One region of the Symbiopectobacterium purcellii genome, then DNA from elsewhere that is predicted to be linked to it. Evidence: predicted binding sites of a transcription regulator. Region 1 holds the regulator's gene; the other holds the start of a gene.

Region 1 (7,447 bases):
CCAAGCGCGACGGAATTCACCGTCGGTGACCACCTGAAGCCCGGCTTCACGTTGCAACGCAACTGCACGCAAAATTTCTGCATCTTCTACGGCGCGCAGTTGCTCCGCATTAATGGCACCGGACTGGAATTGCAGGCGTGCTTCTTTGATGGCGGCGGGACGCAGCAGGCTACCGACCACATCGGCGCGGAAAGGGGGAAGTACTTTAGCCATGATAAACTCCTGATCTTTCGCAACCGCGCCCGTACGTTGCAGCGTGAGGCAAGCGGCATTGCAAAGTAGTTTCAAAATGAATAGTCACAACGCACAGTAATCACGCCTTATATTTATTTAGACATCTGGACGGCTAGAAGGTAGGTAAATCCTGTCATGGCAGCAGAGTGAGGGCAATAGAATAATTTTCACTTTCCGCGACTAACATGAATAAAATTCACGTCAGACTGATGAAAAAGTCACTTTTCCCCTGGTTATTTCCGGCGAAAGCCGGGGATGGCTACCAGAATGAACGCGTTTCACCTGCACAAGATTCCCGCCTTCGCGGGAATGACGGTGATGGGTGAGAATGATGGCGTGTTACAGGCCGAGTTGCTGGCGTGCGGTAACGCGCACAGGCTCAGGCAAGGGAAGATAGCCATCCTGACTCACCAGATTTTGCCCAGTGGTAGACAGAACCCGATCCATGAAGGCGGCCGTCAGGCTATCCAGCGCGCGCTCTGGCGCTTTGTTGACATAAATATAGAGATAGCGCGCGTAGGGATAACGCCCACTGCGAATATTGTCCACCGTCGGCGCAACGTAGTCGTTTCCCTGCGCCGCCAGCGGCAACATTTTCACTCCGCTGGCGCGAAAACCGATGCTGGCATAACCAATCGCCTGTGTGGAAGTGGCCACAGCCTGAACTACCGACGCAGAACCCGGTAGCTCATTCACCAGCGGCAAGAAATCACCGCCACATAGCGCTTGCTGCTTAAAAAAACCGTAGGTGCCCGACGCTGAGTTACGCCCGTAGCGCAACACGCGGCGCGATGCCCATTCCCCGCTCAACCCGAGGTCGCGCCAGTGAGTGACGGTTTGCGTCGCCCCACAGCGATGGGTAATGGAGAACAGCGCATCGAGCTGTTGCACGTTCAACCCCGGCAGCGGATTATCCTGATTCACTAACACCACCAGCGCATACATCGCCACTGGCACAGCCAATGGTGGATACCCGTAGCGTTGCACAAAGGCCTCAATCTCACTGGCCTTCATGGCACGGCTCATCGGACCAAGCTGTGCCGCGCCGGAGGCAAGTGCCGTCGGTGCCGATGACGACCCCGCCACCTGCATCTGTACGTTAACGCTGGGATAATGCTGGTTGAAATCGGCGGCCCAAAACGCCATCAGCGTCGCCAAGGTGTCAGAGCCGGCACTGGAGAGGTTACCCGCCAGCATTTGCTCACTGCGCGCAATGTGGCTCCAGCCACTGAGTAACAGCGCAGTACAGAGCAATAAACCCGAAAAACGCGGGGCTGGCATCATAGGTCATATCCATCAAGCCGAAGGGGTGGTGCTATTCTCCGACAGAGAGGCAGGGACAATCAACCGGTTAGGAAGCGTAAACATAAAACGTGCTCCGGCACCGGGTTCACTGAGGATCTCCAACCGCGAATCATGATGGCTGAGCGCATGCTTGACGATGGCAAGCCCCAATCCGCTGCCACCCGTTTGGCGCGATCGGGCTTTGTCCACGCGGTAAAAACGCTCCGTCAGGCGAGGGATATGCTCGGCGGCGATACCAGGACCATTATCGCTGACCTGAAATTGCGCGCCTTGGCTGATTTTTTGCCAGCACACTTCAATGCGCGTGCCATCCGGCGTGTGATTAACCGCGTTGTACACCAGATTGGAGAAGGCGCTGTGCAACTGCTCTTCATTGCCATAAACGCTCAACCCATCGTTGATGCGAAACACAATTTCATGACGCTCCTGGCTCAGCGTCTGAGCTTCACGTTGCAGTATGCGCAGCATACGTGGCACATCGACCTTTTCCGACAGATTGATCGGTGCCGCCGCTTCGATTTTCGATAACGTGAGCAACTGTTTCACCAACCCGTCCATGCGCCGCGTCTGCTCCTGCATGGTCGAGAGTGCTTTGCTGCGTAAGGCACCGTCCAGCGAATCGTCCTGCATCATCTCCAGATAGCCTTGCAGCACAGTGAGCGGAGTGCGTAATTCATGGCTGACGTTGGCAAAGAAATTACGCCGTGCCCCTTCCAGTTGGTGCATCTGGGTGATGTCGCGCACCACCATCAACAATTGCCCTTCCGAGTAAGGCATAACACGGAATTCAACATGGTGAGCATTGATCAATTGCAGGGTCAAGGCGCGGGTGAAATCCTGCTGGCGCATGTATTGGGTGAACTCGGGATAGCGCAACAAATTGAGGATATTCTGGCCGTTATCTTCAGGCCAACGCAGGCTGAGCAAATGCTGGGACAAGCCGTTGCACCAGATAATGGTGCCCTCTTCGGTAGTGATCACCACGCCGTCGGGTAGCGACTCGGCACCGCTGCGAAAACGTTTGATCAGCAAAGCCAGCTCACGCCGCCGCCGCCGATTACGCAGCTGCATTTGGTACAGCCCGTAAAACAGCGGCTCCCAGCTCCAGCGTCCGGGTGGTGGCGTCATACTGCGATCGACCCACAGCCAGTAGGAGAGCTTAAGCTGGTTGTAATAATTCCAGCCAAGTACCACCAGCACAGCCGCCAGCATAAACCAGGGCAGGTAGCCGAAAATCAATCCCAGCAGCAGGGCGGGCAAGCAAAAAAAAGCCAGCTCCGATGCCAGCTTTTTCCACGAAAGACGTTCTAACACGTTAAAAATTCTCCGCTTTGGCGGTATTCAGCCACGATGTCGCGCACGCTATGGCTCACACGCACATCAATAACGCGTAGAAAAACGGTACCCCGTTCCCCGGACCGTTTGCACCATTTTATCGTGTCCGCTGGTTTCCAGCGCCTTGCGCAAGCGACGAATATGCACGTCCACAGTACGATCCTCAACATAAACGTTAGTTCCCCAAACGTTATTGAGCAACTGCTCGCGGCTGTATACACGCTCAGCGTGCGTCATAAAGAAATGCAGCAGCTTGAATTCGGTCGGCCCCATCTCCAGTGCGTGCTGTTCGGTGGTAACGCGATGCGAGGTTGGGTCTAGGCTCAGCCCCCGCATTTCGATCACCTCTTCCACCGCCATCGGTGAAATACGGCGCATCACCGCCTTGATGCGTGCGACCAATTCTTTAGGCGAGAACGGCTTGGTGATGTAATCATCCGCACCAACCTCAAGCCCACGCACGCGATCTTCCTCTTCTCCACGCGCCGTCAACATCATAACCGGGATATCCCGCGTCAGCGCTTCGCGCTTCATGTGCTTGATAAACTGCAACCCCGAGCCTCCTGGCAGCATCCAGTCCAGCAGCACCAAATCCGGATAGGGCTCGGACAAACGCGTCACGGCGCTGTCATAATCTTCCGCTTCAACGGACTGATAGCCGTTTTGCTCTAACACGAAGCACACCATTTCACGAATCGGCGCTTCATCTTCTACGACCAGTATGCGTCTTGCCATTGTTCATCCTGCCGTTAGTCAGCGTATGAAACGCGTCAACAATAACGAAATCTCACCATTGCCCACTTTACCTAAAAGGTGCCTGAGCGGCTTATCTTCTGTGGGCGAAAGCAGTATGCGTCAGTTTTATGACAGATTTATGAAAACCCACATTGAAGGTAACACCCTGTTTAGCAGTTGTTTCCAAAATTTTCACGGTGATAACGACAGTCTCCGCCCTCACTGCTTATACCCGTCATACTGCACGTTGCAGATGCGTTGGCTGCATTCATTATTCGGCCCATCCCTGGGCCTCACCTCTTACGAGGCCGCCGCACACGGCGTTCAAATCTGCTCCCTGCAGATTTGTCACCCGCATCACTTACCTGAGTAAGCTCATCGGGATTCGTTCATTTACCGCCTTCCTGCAACGCGAATTATTTAGGGTATAATCGCCCTACACGCGATAGCACGTCTAACAGGAAACGCCATGCGTATCATTCACACCGCAGACTGGCATCTTGGCCAATATTTTTATACTAAAAGCCGCGCACCTGAGCATCAAGCGTTTCTCGACTGGCTCATCGAGCAGATAACCGACCATCAGGTCGATGCGCTGATTGTGGCCGGTGATATCTTTGATAACGGTGCGCCGCCGAGTTACGCACGCGAGATGCTCAACCGGTTTGTGGTAGCTTTGCGCACCACCGGGTGCCAGTTGGTGTTGCTGGCCGGAAATCACGATGCGGTGGCGACCCTGAATGAATCACGGGACCTGCTGGCGTGCCTCAATACCCGTGTTATCGCCAACGTCACCGAGGATGCAACGCAGCAGGTATTTGCACTCAATACCCGTCAAGGTGTGCCCGGCGCAATTCTGTGCGCCATCCCTTTCCTACGCCCACGCGACATCCTGCGCAGCCTGGCAGGTCAATCCGGCGTGGAAAAACAGGTCGCCTTGCAGGACGCCATCAGCGAACATTACGCGCAATGCTACCAGCACGCCTGCGATTTACGCGACACGCTAGCAGTACCCCTGCCGATTATCGCCACCGGACACCTGACTACGGTCGGGGTTACCGCTTCGGAAGCGGTACGCGAGATCTACATCGGCTCGCTCGATGCCTACCCGGTGCAGGCCTTTCCGCCTGCCGATTATATCGCCCTTGGCCATATCCACCGCCCACAACGCGTAGGACACAGCGAGCATATCCGCTACAGCGGTTCCCCGATTGCCCTGAGTTTTGATGAACTTGGCAGTGAAAAATCGGTCGCGTTGATCGACTTCCCGCCAGGCGTTCCCCCGGAGATAACGCTACTGCCCGTACCGGTGACGCAACCGATGCGCCTGATAAAAGGCAATCTGGCGGACATTGAGCAGCAGTTGCACAACCTACCCGCTCCCAAAGCGGGGCAACGCATCTGGCTGGATATTGAGATCGCCACCGACACCTACCTTAGCGACATGCAGCAGCGTATTCAGCAGGTAACGCACACATTGCCCGTCGACGTGTTGCTGTTACGGCGCAACCGTGAGCAGCGTATGCAGGCGATTGCGCGCGAAAAGAAAGAAACGCTGGACGAATTATCCCCACAGGACGTTTTCGAACGCAAACTGGCGCTGACCGACATAGCACAGGAACAGCAAGCACGGCTGCGCCCACTGTTCGATGACATAGTCCGCGACGTCACCGAAGGAGCGCCGCAAGCATGAGAATCCTGAGTTTACGGTTAAAAAACCTTAACTCGCTCAAAGGCGAATGGAAGATCGATTTCACGCAGGAGCCGTTTGCCAGCAACGGGCTGTTTGCCATCACCGGCCCGACTGGCGCGGGCAAAACCACGCTGCTGGATGCCATCTGTCTGGCGCTTTATCACCAGACACCGCGGCTGAATACGCTCTCCGCTACGCAAAACGAACTGATGACGCGCAACACCGCCGACTGTCTGGCTGAAGTGGAGTTTGAGGTCAAAGGCATCGGCTATCGCGCGTTTTGGAGTCAACGCCGCGCCAAAGATGCGGCAGACGGCAACCTGCAAACCCCGAAAGCCGAGCTGGCGCTGATCGCAGACGGTAAGATCCTCACGCAAAAGTTGTCCGAAAAACTGGCTCACACCGTCCGTATTACCGGGCTGGATTTTGAGCGTTTTACCCGTTCAATGATGCTCTCACAGGGGCAATTTGCCGCGTTTCTCAATGCCGAACAGAATAAACGTGCAGAACTGCTGGAAGAGCTGACCGGAACGGTGATCTATGGCGAGATTTCCAGTCGGATCTATGAGCAGCATAAGGCCGTTAAGCTGGCATTGGACACGCTACAAGCACGCGCCTCGGCCATTGCATTGTTGGATGACAGTGAGCGACAAACCGTACTGGCAGCACTGACGCAGCGACAGCAGGAAGAGAAAGGGTTGCGGGAAAAACGTGAGCAAGCACTGACACACCAGCAATGGCTGACTCAAGAACGGCTTCTTCAGCAGGACTTACGCCAAAAGCAGCAGCAGGCCGAGGCAGCCGAGCAGGCTCAACGTGATGCCGAGCCCGATCGATTACGGCTGGAACGTGACGAACCAGCAGAAAAATTGCGCCCCTTGCAGCGCGAGCGCGAACGCACTCAGTTGGCTCGGGTTGCAGCACAAACGCGTGAAACGGCGTTAGCCCAGCAGCACACTGCCAGTCAGACAGCACATCAGCAGCAACAGCAGTTGTTGCTGCAAGCGCAACAAGCACAGCAGCAACACAATGCAGCACGCCAGCAGGAAGAAGGACTGATTGCGCAACAGGTAATACCGCTCGATCAGCAAATCGCACGCCAAGGGGAGCGTTGTGCCGAACATCGGCAAGCGTTGACCCAAACGCAAACGCAGCGTGATAACGAACAACAGCAACTGGCGGAGTTGCTTCGTCAGCGCGATACATTGAAAATCCAGCGAGAAACCCGACTCAACTACCAGCAGCAGCATCCCCATCACCGTCACTGGAGCGAGCAGCTTGGCGCGTGGCGTGCGGCATTTCAGGAGCAGCAACGCCTGTCTGGAGAACTGACCGCTAATGGTACGCAGCAGCAGCGCCTGACAAACGCGGAACAAGAGCTGGCGCGCAAGCAGGTGGCACTGATCGAACAGCGTAGCGCGCAACAGCAGCGCTACGACACCTTGCAGCATCAATGCGAACAGCAGCAACAGGTGTGGCAACAGGCAGAAACGGCGAATCCGATTGCCGGTTTGCGTGAACGTTACGCGGCACACCAGCGAGCACGACAAGCGCGGCGGCAGTTCGGAGAATTGACACAACGACTCAGCAACCTGCGTCAACAACAGCAAAATAGCGCCAGCAAAGGGATCAAGCTGGATCAGCGTTTTCAAGCCGACACCGAGATTAACGACACGAAACGCGCAGACAGTCAGCGTCTGGAGCAGCAGTTGAGCGATGTCGAACAGCGTGTCGAACTGGAAAAGCGCATCGTTAAGTTGGAGGCTGAACGCGCACAGTTACAACCGGGAGAGGCCTGCCCGCTGTGTGGCTCAACGCACCATCCGGCGATTGCAGAGTATCAAACGCTGACGCACACCGCGTCCGAGGCGCAAGGGCTGGTGGCACAACTGCGCACGCTATGTCAGCAGGCGCGCAGCGAATTGGCGCAGCGCGAGGGCGCGCTCTCCGCCCTGGCAAAACAGCGCGATGAACTTCAGGCCGAGCGGGCCGAACAGGAAAAGCGGTACCAAGCGTGCTATAACGACTGGCAACAGGTGAGTGAGCATTTACACGTAACCTTCACGCCTGAGCAGGAACAAGAGATTGCCGAATGGCTGACGACCTGCGATCGCGAAGCAGATACCCTGTTTAGCCAGATAGAAG
Region 2 (7,447 bases), 740 kb from region 1:
ATATTGCATTGCACTCAGCGGTACAGCTTACCGAATCGGCCCGTCCGGTGCTGCGCGGTGAGATACCGTTACAGTTGGCGGTGCCGCGCGTGGTTAACCTGAAACCGAAAGCGAACCAAAAATCGTATACTGGGCTTTACGATCGCAAGCTGTTTGCCAAACTGCGCAAATTACGCAAAGCCATTGCTGATGAGGGCGATATCCCGCCTTATGTGGTGTTCAGTGATGCCACGCTGCTGGAAATGGCCGATCGCTTGCCGGTGACAGCAAGCGAATTACTGACGATTAACGGCGTCGGGCAGCGTAAACTGGAGCGGTTTGGTACGCCATTTATGTCGCTGATCCGTGAGCATCTGGACGATGGCGAGGATGTGCGCTGATTGGACTTGAATTTCTAGACTCTGTGGTAAAAAAGGAAAATATCATGATGTTGTTTTTGACCGTGGCGATGGTGCATTTCGTGGCATTGATGAGCCCGGGGCCGGATTTCTTCTTTGTTTCCCAGACGGCGGCGAGTCGCTCGCGCAAAGAAGCGATGATGGGCGTGCTGGGGGTTTCTCTGGGTGTCATGGTGTGGGCGGCCATTGCGTTGATGGGTTTGCACCTGTTACTGCAAAAAATGGCGTGGTTGCATGATGCCATTACCATCGGCGGTGGATTGTATCTGTGCTGGATGGTATGGCACATGTTGCGTGCAGCGCGCCGCAAAGGGGAGGCGCAAACGGTTGAAACGGTAGAACTGCCTTCGAAAGGGAAAACCTTTATGCGCGGTCTGCTGACCAATCTGGCCAACCCGAAAGCGCTGATCTATTTCGGCAGCGTATTCTCTCTGTTTGTCGGCGACAGCGTAGGCACCAGCGAGCGCTGGGGGCTGTTTACGTTAATCTCACTGGAAACGCTGCTGTGGTTTAGCCTGGTGGCAATGGTGTTTGCTTTGCCTGCGATGCGTCGCGGCTATCAGCGTTTGGCTAAGTGGATCGACGGTCTGGCTGGGGTGCTGTTTACCGGTTTTGGGCTGCATCTGATTATTTCGCGTTAAGCCCGTGGTGTAGCACGTCCGCTGTTTTTTCCTCGCCGCCGGTTGGCGGCGAGTGACGGATTATACCTTACGCGCCGTTGCCAGTAGCGCGCCGACCAGCATAAACAACGAGCCAAACAGCCGGTTGAGCAGGCGGATTTGGCGCGGTCCTTTCAGCCATACCGCAATACGAGTGGCGAGCGTGGCATAACCGATCATCACCACGATATCGACCGCCACGGTGGTCACGCCTAAAATCAGATACTGAGCGACCTGCGGTTGGTGCGGCACGATAAACTGTGGGAACAGCGCCGCCAGAAAAACAATACTTTTCGGGTTGGTGAGGTTGACCAGCACGGCGCGACGAAACAGTTGGCGGCGTGGCAGGGTACCCGCCAGCGCATGCAGATCGAGTGAACCAGCGGCGCGCCATTGCTGGATGCCGAGCCAGATCAGATAAGCGGCACCGAGCCATTTCAGAATGTCAAAAGCCAGCAGCGATTGCGATAGCAGCGCGCCAAGACCGATACCCACCAATACGATATGGATAGCCAGCCCGACTTGCAGCCCGGCGATGGATGCCGCCGCTCCGCGATAGCCGTGACTGATGGCGGTACTCATGGTGTTAATCGCCCCCGACCCCGGAGAAAGGCTGAGAATAAGCGTTGTGAGAAGATAGGTTAACCACCAGTCGAGGGTCATAGCTGCTTCCTGATTGCATGTTGTTGCGTTGTTTGCGATGGCATTGCTGACGACGGTATTGTTTGCCGATGTGTTACGTGGTTAAACATTACGACCGAATGTGCCACAATACGCCATTGCTGATTGTTGTGCCAGCGATCACAAAACTCTCTTGTGGACACCTGCATTGCAGGTGTTTAGCGCGGTGCCGTGCATCAAGGAGAAACGCGATGTCACCCGAAATTTCCGGTCTTTTGTTAAGAGAAAAACAGTTTTCTGCTTTTGTCACCGGCACGCTGTTGGATTTCTGGCGTCAGCGTGAGGAGGGCGAATTTCCCGGCGTTGACGATGTGCCGATCCGCTTTGTGCGCTTTACCGCGCCACAGCACTCGCGTTTGGTGGTGGTGTTTCCTGGCCGCATTGAAAGCTATGTAAAGTATGGTGAAGTCGCCTACTATTTGTTCCAGGCGGGTTATGATGTGCTGATCATGGATCATCGCGGCCAAGGGCGCTCCGGGCGGATGCTTGAAGACGGCAATCGTGGCCATGTGGTACGCTTTGGCGATTACGTCGACGATGTCGAACAATTCTGGTTGCACCATGTGGATGCGGTGAAAACGGCCGAACCTGAGCGTTACAAGCGCTGTTTTGCGCTTGCCCACTCAATGGGCGGTGCGATCCTGGGGCATTTTTTGGCACGTCGGCCGGATGCATTCGATGCCGCGGTTCTATGTGCACCCATGTGTGGCATTAAATTGCCGATGCCGGGCTGGCTGGCCTCACGCATTGTTGCCTGGGCGGAGCTGCATCCGCGCATTCGCGATTATTATGCTATCGGCACCGGTCAATGGCGTCCGCTGCCTTATTTGATCAACGTGTTAACGCACAGCCGCGAGCGTTACCGCCGCAGCGTGCGCGCCTATGCTGATGAACCTGGCCTGCGCGTTGGTGGCCCGACCTATCATTGGATGCGGGAATCGATGGCCGCCGGGCGCGAACTGATGGCCTTGGCGGCGCACATTACCACCCCCTTGCTGCTGCTTCAGGCGCAGGAAGATATCGTGGTGGATAATCACAGTCAGGATGCGTTTTGTCAGGCGTTGGCTGAAGCGGGACACCCCTGTGCTGGCGGTACTCCGGTAGTGATAGCGGGGGCTCGCCATGAACTGTTATTCGAAGAAGATGGGATTCGGGCGCAGGTGTTTACCCATATTCTCAATCATTTTGCACAATATCCGTAAATGTTGCGGCCGACGCCGCGCCATTCCCCTTAAAGGTGAGAGTTCTCTGTTATGTATCACGTCGTTGCTTCCGATTTAGATGGCACGCTGCTGTCGCCAGACCACACGCTGTCTCCGTTAGCCAAAGAGACCCTGAAACTGCTGACTGCACAGGGCATCCACTTTGTGTTTGCCACCGGGCGGCATCATCTGGATGTGGCGCAGATTCGTGACGGACTGGGCATCAGCGCCTTTATGATCACCTCTAACGGCGCGCGCGTGCACAACACCCAGGGAGCGTTGATTTTCAGCCACAATCTGGATCAGGACATCGCACACGATCTCTACGGTATGGTGTACCACAACCCGGAGATGCTGACGCACGTCTACCGCGACGATGAATGGTTTATGAGCCGCTCCCGCCCGGAAGAGGAACGCTTTTTTCAGGAGTCGGTATTCAAATACAAACTGTTCGAACCGGGTCTGCTCGGCACCGACGGTGTGAGCAAAGTGTTCTTCACCTGTGACAGTCACGAGAAGCTGCTGCCGTTGGAAGAGGCAATCAATGCGCGCTGGGGCGATCGGGTTAACGTGAGCTTTTCCACGCTGAGCTGCCTGGAAGTGATGGCGGGCGGCGTATCAAAAGGCCATGCGTTGGAGCAAGTCGCCAAGCTGATGGGCCATACTCTGACATCGTGCATTGCGTTTGGCGATGGCATGAACGATTTTGAAATGCTGTCGATGGCCGGTAAAGGATGCATTATGCGCAATGCGCATCAGCGCCTGAAAGATTTACTGCCGCAGTTGGAGGTTATTGGCAGCAACGCAGAGGATGCGGTAGCGCAGGTGCTGCGTCGTTTGTTTCTCTCTGCGGAGTGACGGTGTTGCTGGCGGCCAAGGCCGCCAGCAGACAGAGGAATCTCGCGATTAGGCGCGTTTTTCCATTTCTGCCTTATGTTTCTTCTCATTAACCATGACAATAAACAGCAGCAGCACTGCGATGACGCTGCCGCCGATCATCACCATAAAGCCGCCGTCCCAGCCGAAGAAATCAACGGTGTAGCCAACAATGGCGCTGGCCGCAACGGACCCGCCGAGGTAACCGAACAGGCCGGTAAAGCCTGCTGCCGTGCCCGCCGCTTTTTTCGGTGCCAATTCCAACGCATGCAGACCGATCAGCATGACTGGGCCGTAAATCAGGAAGCCGATCACGATCATACAGGCCATATCGATGCCAGGGTTGCCGGCAGGGTTCAGCCAGTAAACCACGGTGGCGATGGTGACCAGTGTCATAAAGAACACCCCAGTGGCACCACGGTTGCCCTTGAACACCTTGTCAGACATCCAACCGCAAATCAGCGTGCCGGGGATCCCTGCATATTCGTACAGGAAGTAAGCCCAAGAGGATTTGTCCAACGCGAAGTGCTTCACTTCTTTCAGGTAGGTCGGTGACCAGTCGAGAATACCGTAACGCAGCAGGTAGACGAACACGTTAGCGATCGCGATATACCATAGCAGTTTGTTCGGGAACACGTACTGCATGAAGATCTCTTTTGCCGTCAGCTCCTTTTCTGAGGTTTCGGTGTAATCCGCAGGATAGTCATTTTTGTATTCTTCAATCGGCAGCAGGCCGCAGGATTGCGGGGTATCGCGCATCATCACGAAGGCAAACACCGCAATCAGGATCGCACCGAATGCCGGCATGTAGAGTGCCGCTCTCCAGTCATGGAACCAGGCCATCCCCAGCAGGAACAGTAACGGCGGGATGCCGCCCCCCACGTTGTGGGCGCAGTTCCAGACAGAAACAATACCGCCGCGCTCTTTCTGCGACCACCAGTGCACCATGGTACGTCCGCACGGCGGCCACCCCATGCCCTGGAACCAGCCGCACAGGAACAGCAGCACAAACATGATGGCGATGCTTGACGTTGCCCAAGGCACAAAGCCCATAAACAGCATCACTGCCGCGGCCAGAATCAACCCAGCGGGTAAGAATACGCGCGGGTTGGAACGGTCGGAGATGGAGCCCATGATAAATTTGGAAAAACCATAGGCGATAGAAATCCCTGACAACGCAAAGCCAAGGTCGCCGCGAGAGAACCCCTGTTCAATCAGGTACGGCATGGCGAGTGCGAAGTTTTTTCTTACCAGATAGTAAGCGGCATAACCGAAAAAGATCCCAAAAAAAATCTGCCAGCGCAGACGACGGTATAGCGGGTCGACCCGATCGTCGCTCACTCTGGGCTGGTGCTGGGCGGGTTTAAAGATACTCAGCATAACGTTCTCCAATACGCTTAAAAGCGATAATTATTTTGTGCTAAATCGCGCGTATGGTACCGAAATGGCGCAGGGTTTCAATGTGAGCCACCGCTAAAATGTTACATTTTTATGATGGTCGTGCAATTATTGTGCTTTGCTTAACAAAATGCTCCCCTATAGACCTCATATTGGTGTGACTTTTATCGCGAAACGGTTACATACTCGGTTCGTTATTTTCGTTTTTTGCTCGAATTTGCTCTTTATCAATCATTTTTTTTCTTTTCTGTGTCTGAATACCCTTAATGAAGATCCGGAAAGGTGACACCATCATGGAAAACAGCACAGCCTACCGCGAAACCGACGTTATCGTGATTGGCGGCGGCGCAACTGGCGCGGGAACCTTGCGTGACCTGGCACTCAGGGGACTGCGTTGCCTGCTGCTGGAGCGCTTTGACATCGCAACAGGGGCGACCGGGCGTAACCACGGGTTGCTGCACAGCGGGTCGCGTTATGCGGTAACCGACAGTGAATCCGCACGCGAATGTATTGAAGAAAACCAGATTTTACGCCGTATCGCCCGGCACTGTGTGGAACCTACTGACGGCCTGTTCCTGACATTGCCCGAAGACGATCTGGCCTATCAATCCCAGTTTATCGCGGCCTGCCATCAGGCGGGTATCAATGCGCAGGCGATTGATCCGCAGGAAGCGCTGCGCCTCGAGCCTGCTGCCAACCCGCAGCTGATTGGAGCGGTACGCGTGCCGGATGGCTCCGTTGATCCCTTTCGCCTCACCACTGCCAATATGGTGGATGCCTGTGAACACGGGGCGGAAGTATTGACCTATCACGAAGTGCTGGGACTGATACGGCAGGGCGATCGTGTCACCGGCGTGCGCGTTTTCGACCATAAACAACAACGCACTCTCGATCTCTACGCACAAGTGGTGATTAACGCCGCCGGCATTTGGGGACAGCGCATTGCCGAATATGTGGATCTGCGCGTGCGCATGTTCCCTGCCAAAGGCGCATTGCTGATTCTCGGCCACCGTATCAACAATATGGTGATCAACCGCTGCCGTAAGCCTGCCGATGCCGACATTTTGGTGCCAGGTGACACCATTTCGCTGATCGGCACTACCTCAACCCGCGTGGACTATGACCAGATAGACAACATGTCCGTCACGCCGCAAGAAGTCGAGATCCTGATGCGTGAAGGGGCGAAACTGGCTCCGATGATGGCGCAAACGCGCATTTTGCGTGCCTATGCGGGCGTGCGTCCGCTGGTGGCCAGCGACAATGACCCGAGTGGGCGCAGCGTAAGCCGCGGCATTGTGCTGCTTGACCACGCCAGCCGTGATGGGCTGGAAGGGTTTGTCACCATCACTGGCGGCAAATTAATGACGTATCGCCTGATTGCGGAGTGGGTCACCGACAAGGTGTGTGAAAAGCTGGGGCACAGTGCGCGCTGTACCACCGCAGAGCGGCCACTGCCCGGTTCAGCCAGTGAATCGGCGGCGCAACCCGCAACCGCAATGTCAGGCACACGCGCGTTTTCTGCGCCGCTGCGCGGCTCCGCCATTTATCGCCATGGCGACCGCGCTGCGCGCGTGTTGTCTGGTGAGTACGCCGATAGCAGTCTGGTGTGTGAATGCGAAGCGGTGACGGCGGGTGAAGTGCGCTATGCCGTGGACGCACTCAAGGTCAACAACCTGATCGATCTGCGGCGGCGTACCCGTGTCGGAATGGGAACCTGCCAGGGCGAGCTTTGTGCGTGCCGTGCCGCCGGATTGCTGTGCAAGCTGGGGCAATCGACACCGCCGCAAGCGTTGGCACAGTTGAGCCAGTTTTTAAACGAGCGCTGGAAAGGCGTTCGCCCCATCGCATGGGGTAACGCGCTGCGTGAAAGCGAATTCACCAGTTGGGTGTATCAAGGCTTGTGTGGGCTGAGTATTGAAGATCAGCAGGAGGAACAACATGCGGTATGACGTCGTCATTATCGGTGGCGGGTTAGCCGGGCTCACCTGCGGTATTCGTTTATCAGAGCAAGGAAAACACTGCGCCATTGTCAGTTCAGGGCAAAGCGCCCTGCATTTTTCTTCAGGATCGCTGGATCTGCTGTCTTTTCTGCCGGATGGTGAGCCGGTTCACCAGCCCCTTGAAGCGCTGTCAGCGCTGGCAAGTCAGGCTCCTGAGCATCCCTATTCGCTAATGGGGGAAGCCGCCGTACGCCGTTGGGTGCCAGAAGCAGAGGCTTTATTGGCGCGCTGTG

Evidence for each region. The regulator PhoB, encoded in region 1, activates phosphate uptake and scavenging genes when phosphate is short. The targets are predictions, from matches to a motif close to CTGTCATAAAACTGNCNNAT.
Region 2: the regulator PhoB is predicted to act here: its motif matches at 5,295-5,314, upstream of glpT (glycerol-3-phosphate transporter).

Annotation. Positions count from the first base shown of each region.
Region 1 covers NZ_CP081864.1:3,984,165-3,991,611, forward strand. The annotation lists gene K6K13_RS18555 (cobalamin-independent methionine synthase II family protein) at 1-213, opposite strand, end outside; gene K6K13_RS18560 (PstS family phosphate ABC transporter substrate-binding protein) at 574-1,518, opposite strand; gene phoR (phosphate regulon sensor histidine kinase PhoR) at 1,531-2,853, opposite strand; gene phoB (phosphate response regulator transcription factor PhoB) at 2,920-3,609, opposite strand; gene sbcD (exonuclease subunit SbcD) at 4,079-5,302, shown strand; gene K6K13_RS18580 (AAA family ATPase) at 5,299-7,447, shown strand, end outside.
Region 2 covers NZ_CP081864.1:4,726,707-4,734,153, reverse strand. The annotation lists gene recQ (ATP-dependent DNA helicase RecQ) at 1-380, shown strand, start outside; gene rhtC (threonine export protein RhtC) at 422-1,039, shown strand; gene rhtB (homoserine/homoserine lactone efflux protein) at 1,100-1,720, opposite strand; gene pldB (lysophospholipase L2) at 1,930-2,940, shown strand; gene yigL (sugar/pyridoxal phosphate phosphatase YigL) at 2,992-3,798, shown strand; gene glpT (glycerol-3-phosphate transporter) at 3,847-5,196, opposite strand; gene glpA (anaerobic glycerol-3-phosphate dehydrogenase subunit A) at 5,508-7,163, shown strand; gene glpB (glycerol-3-phosphate dehydrogenase subunit GlpB) at 7,153-7,447, shown strand, end outside.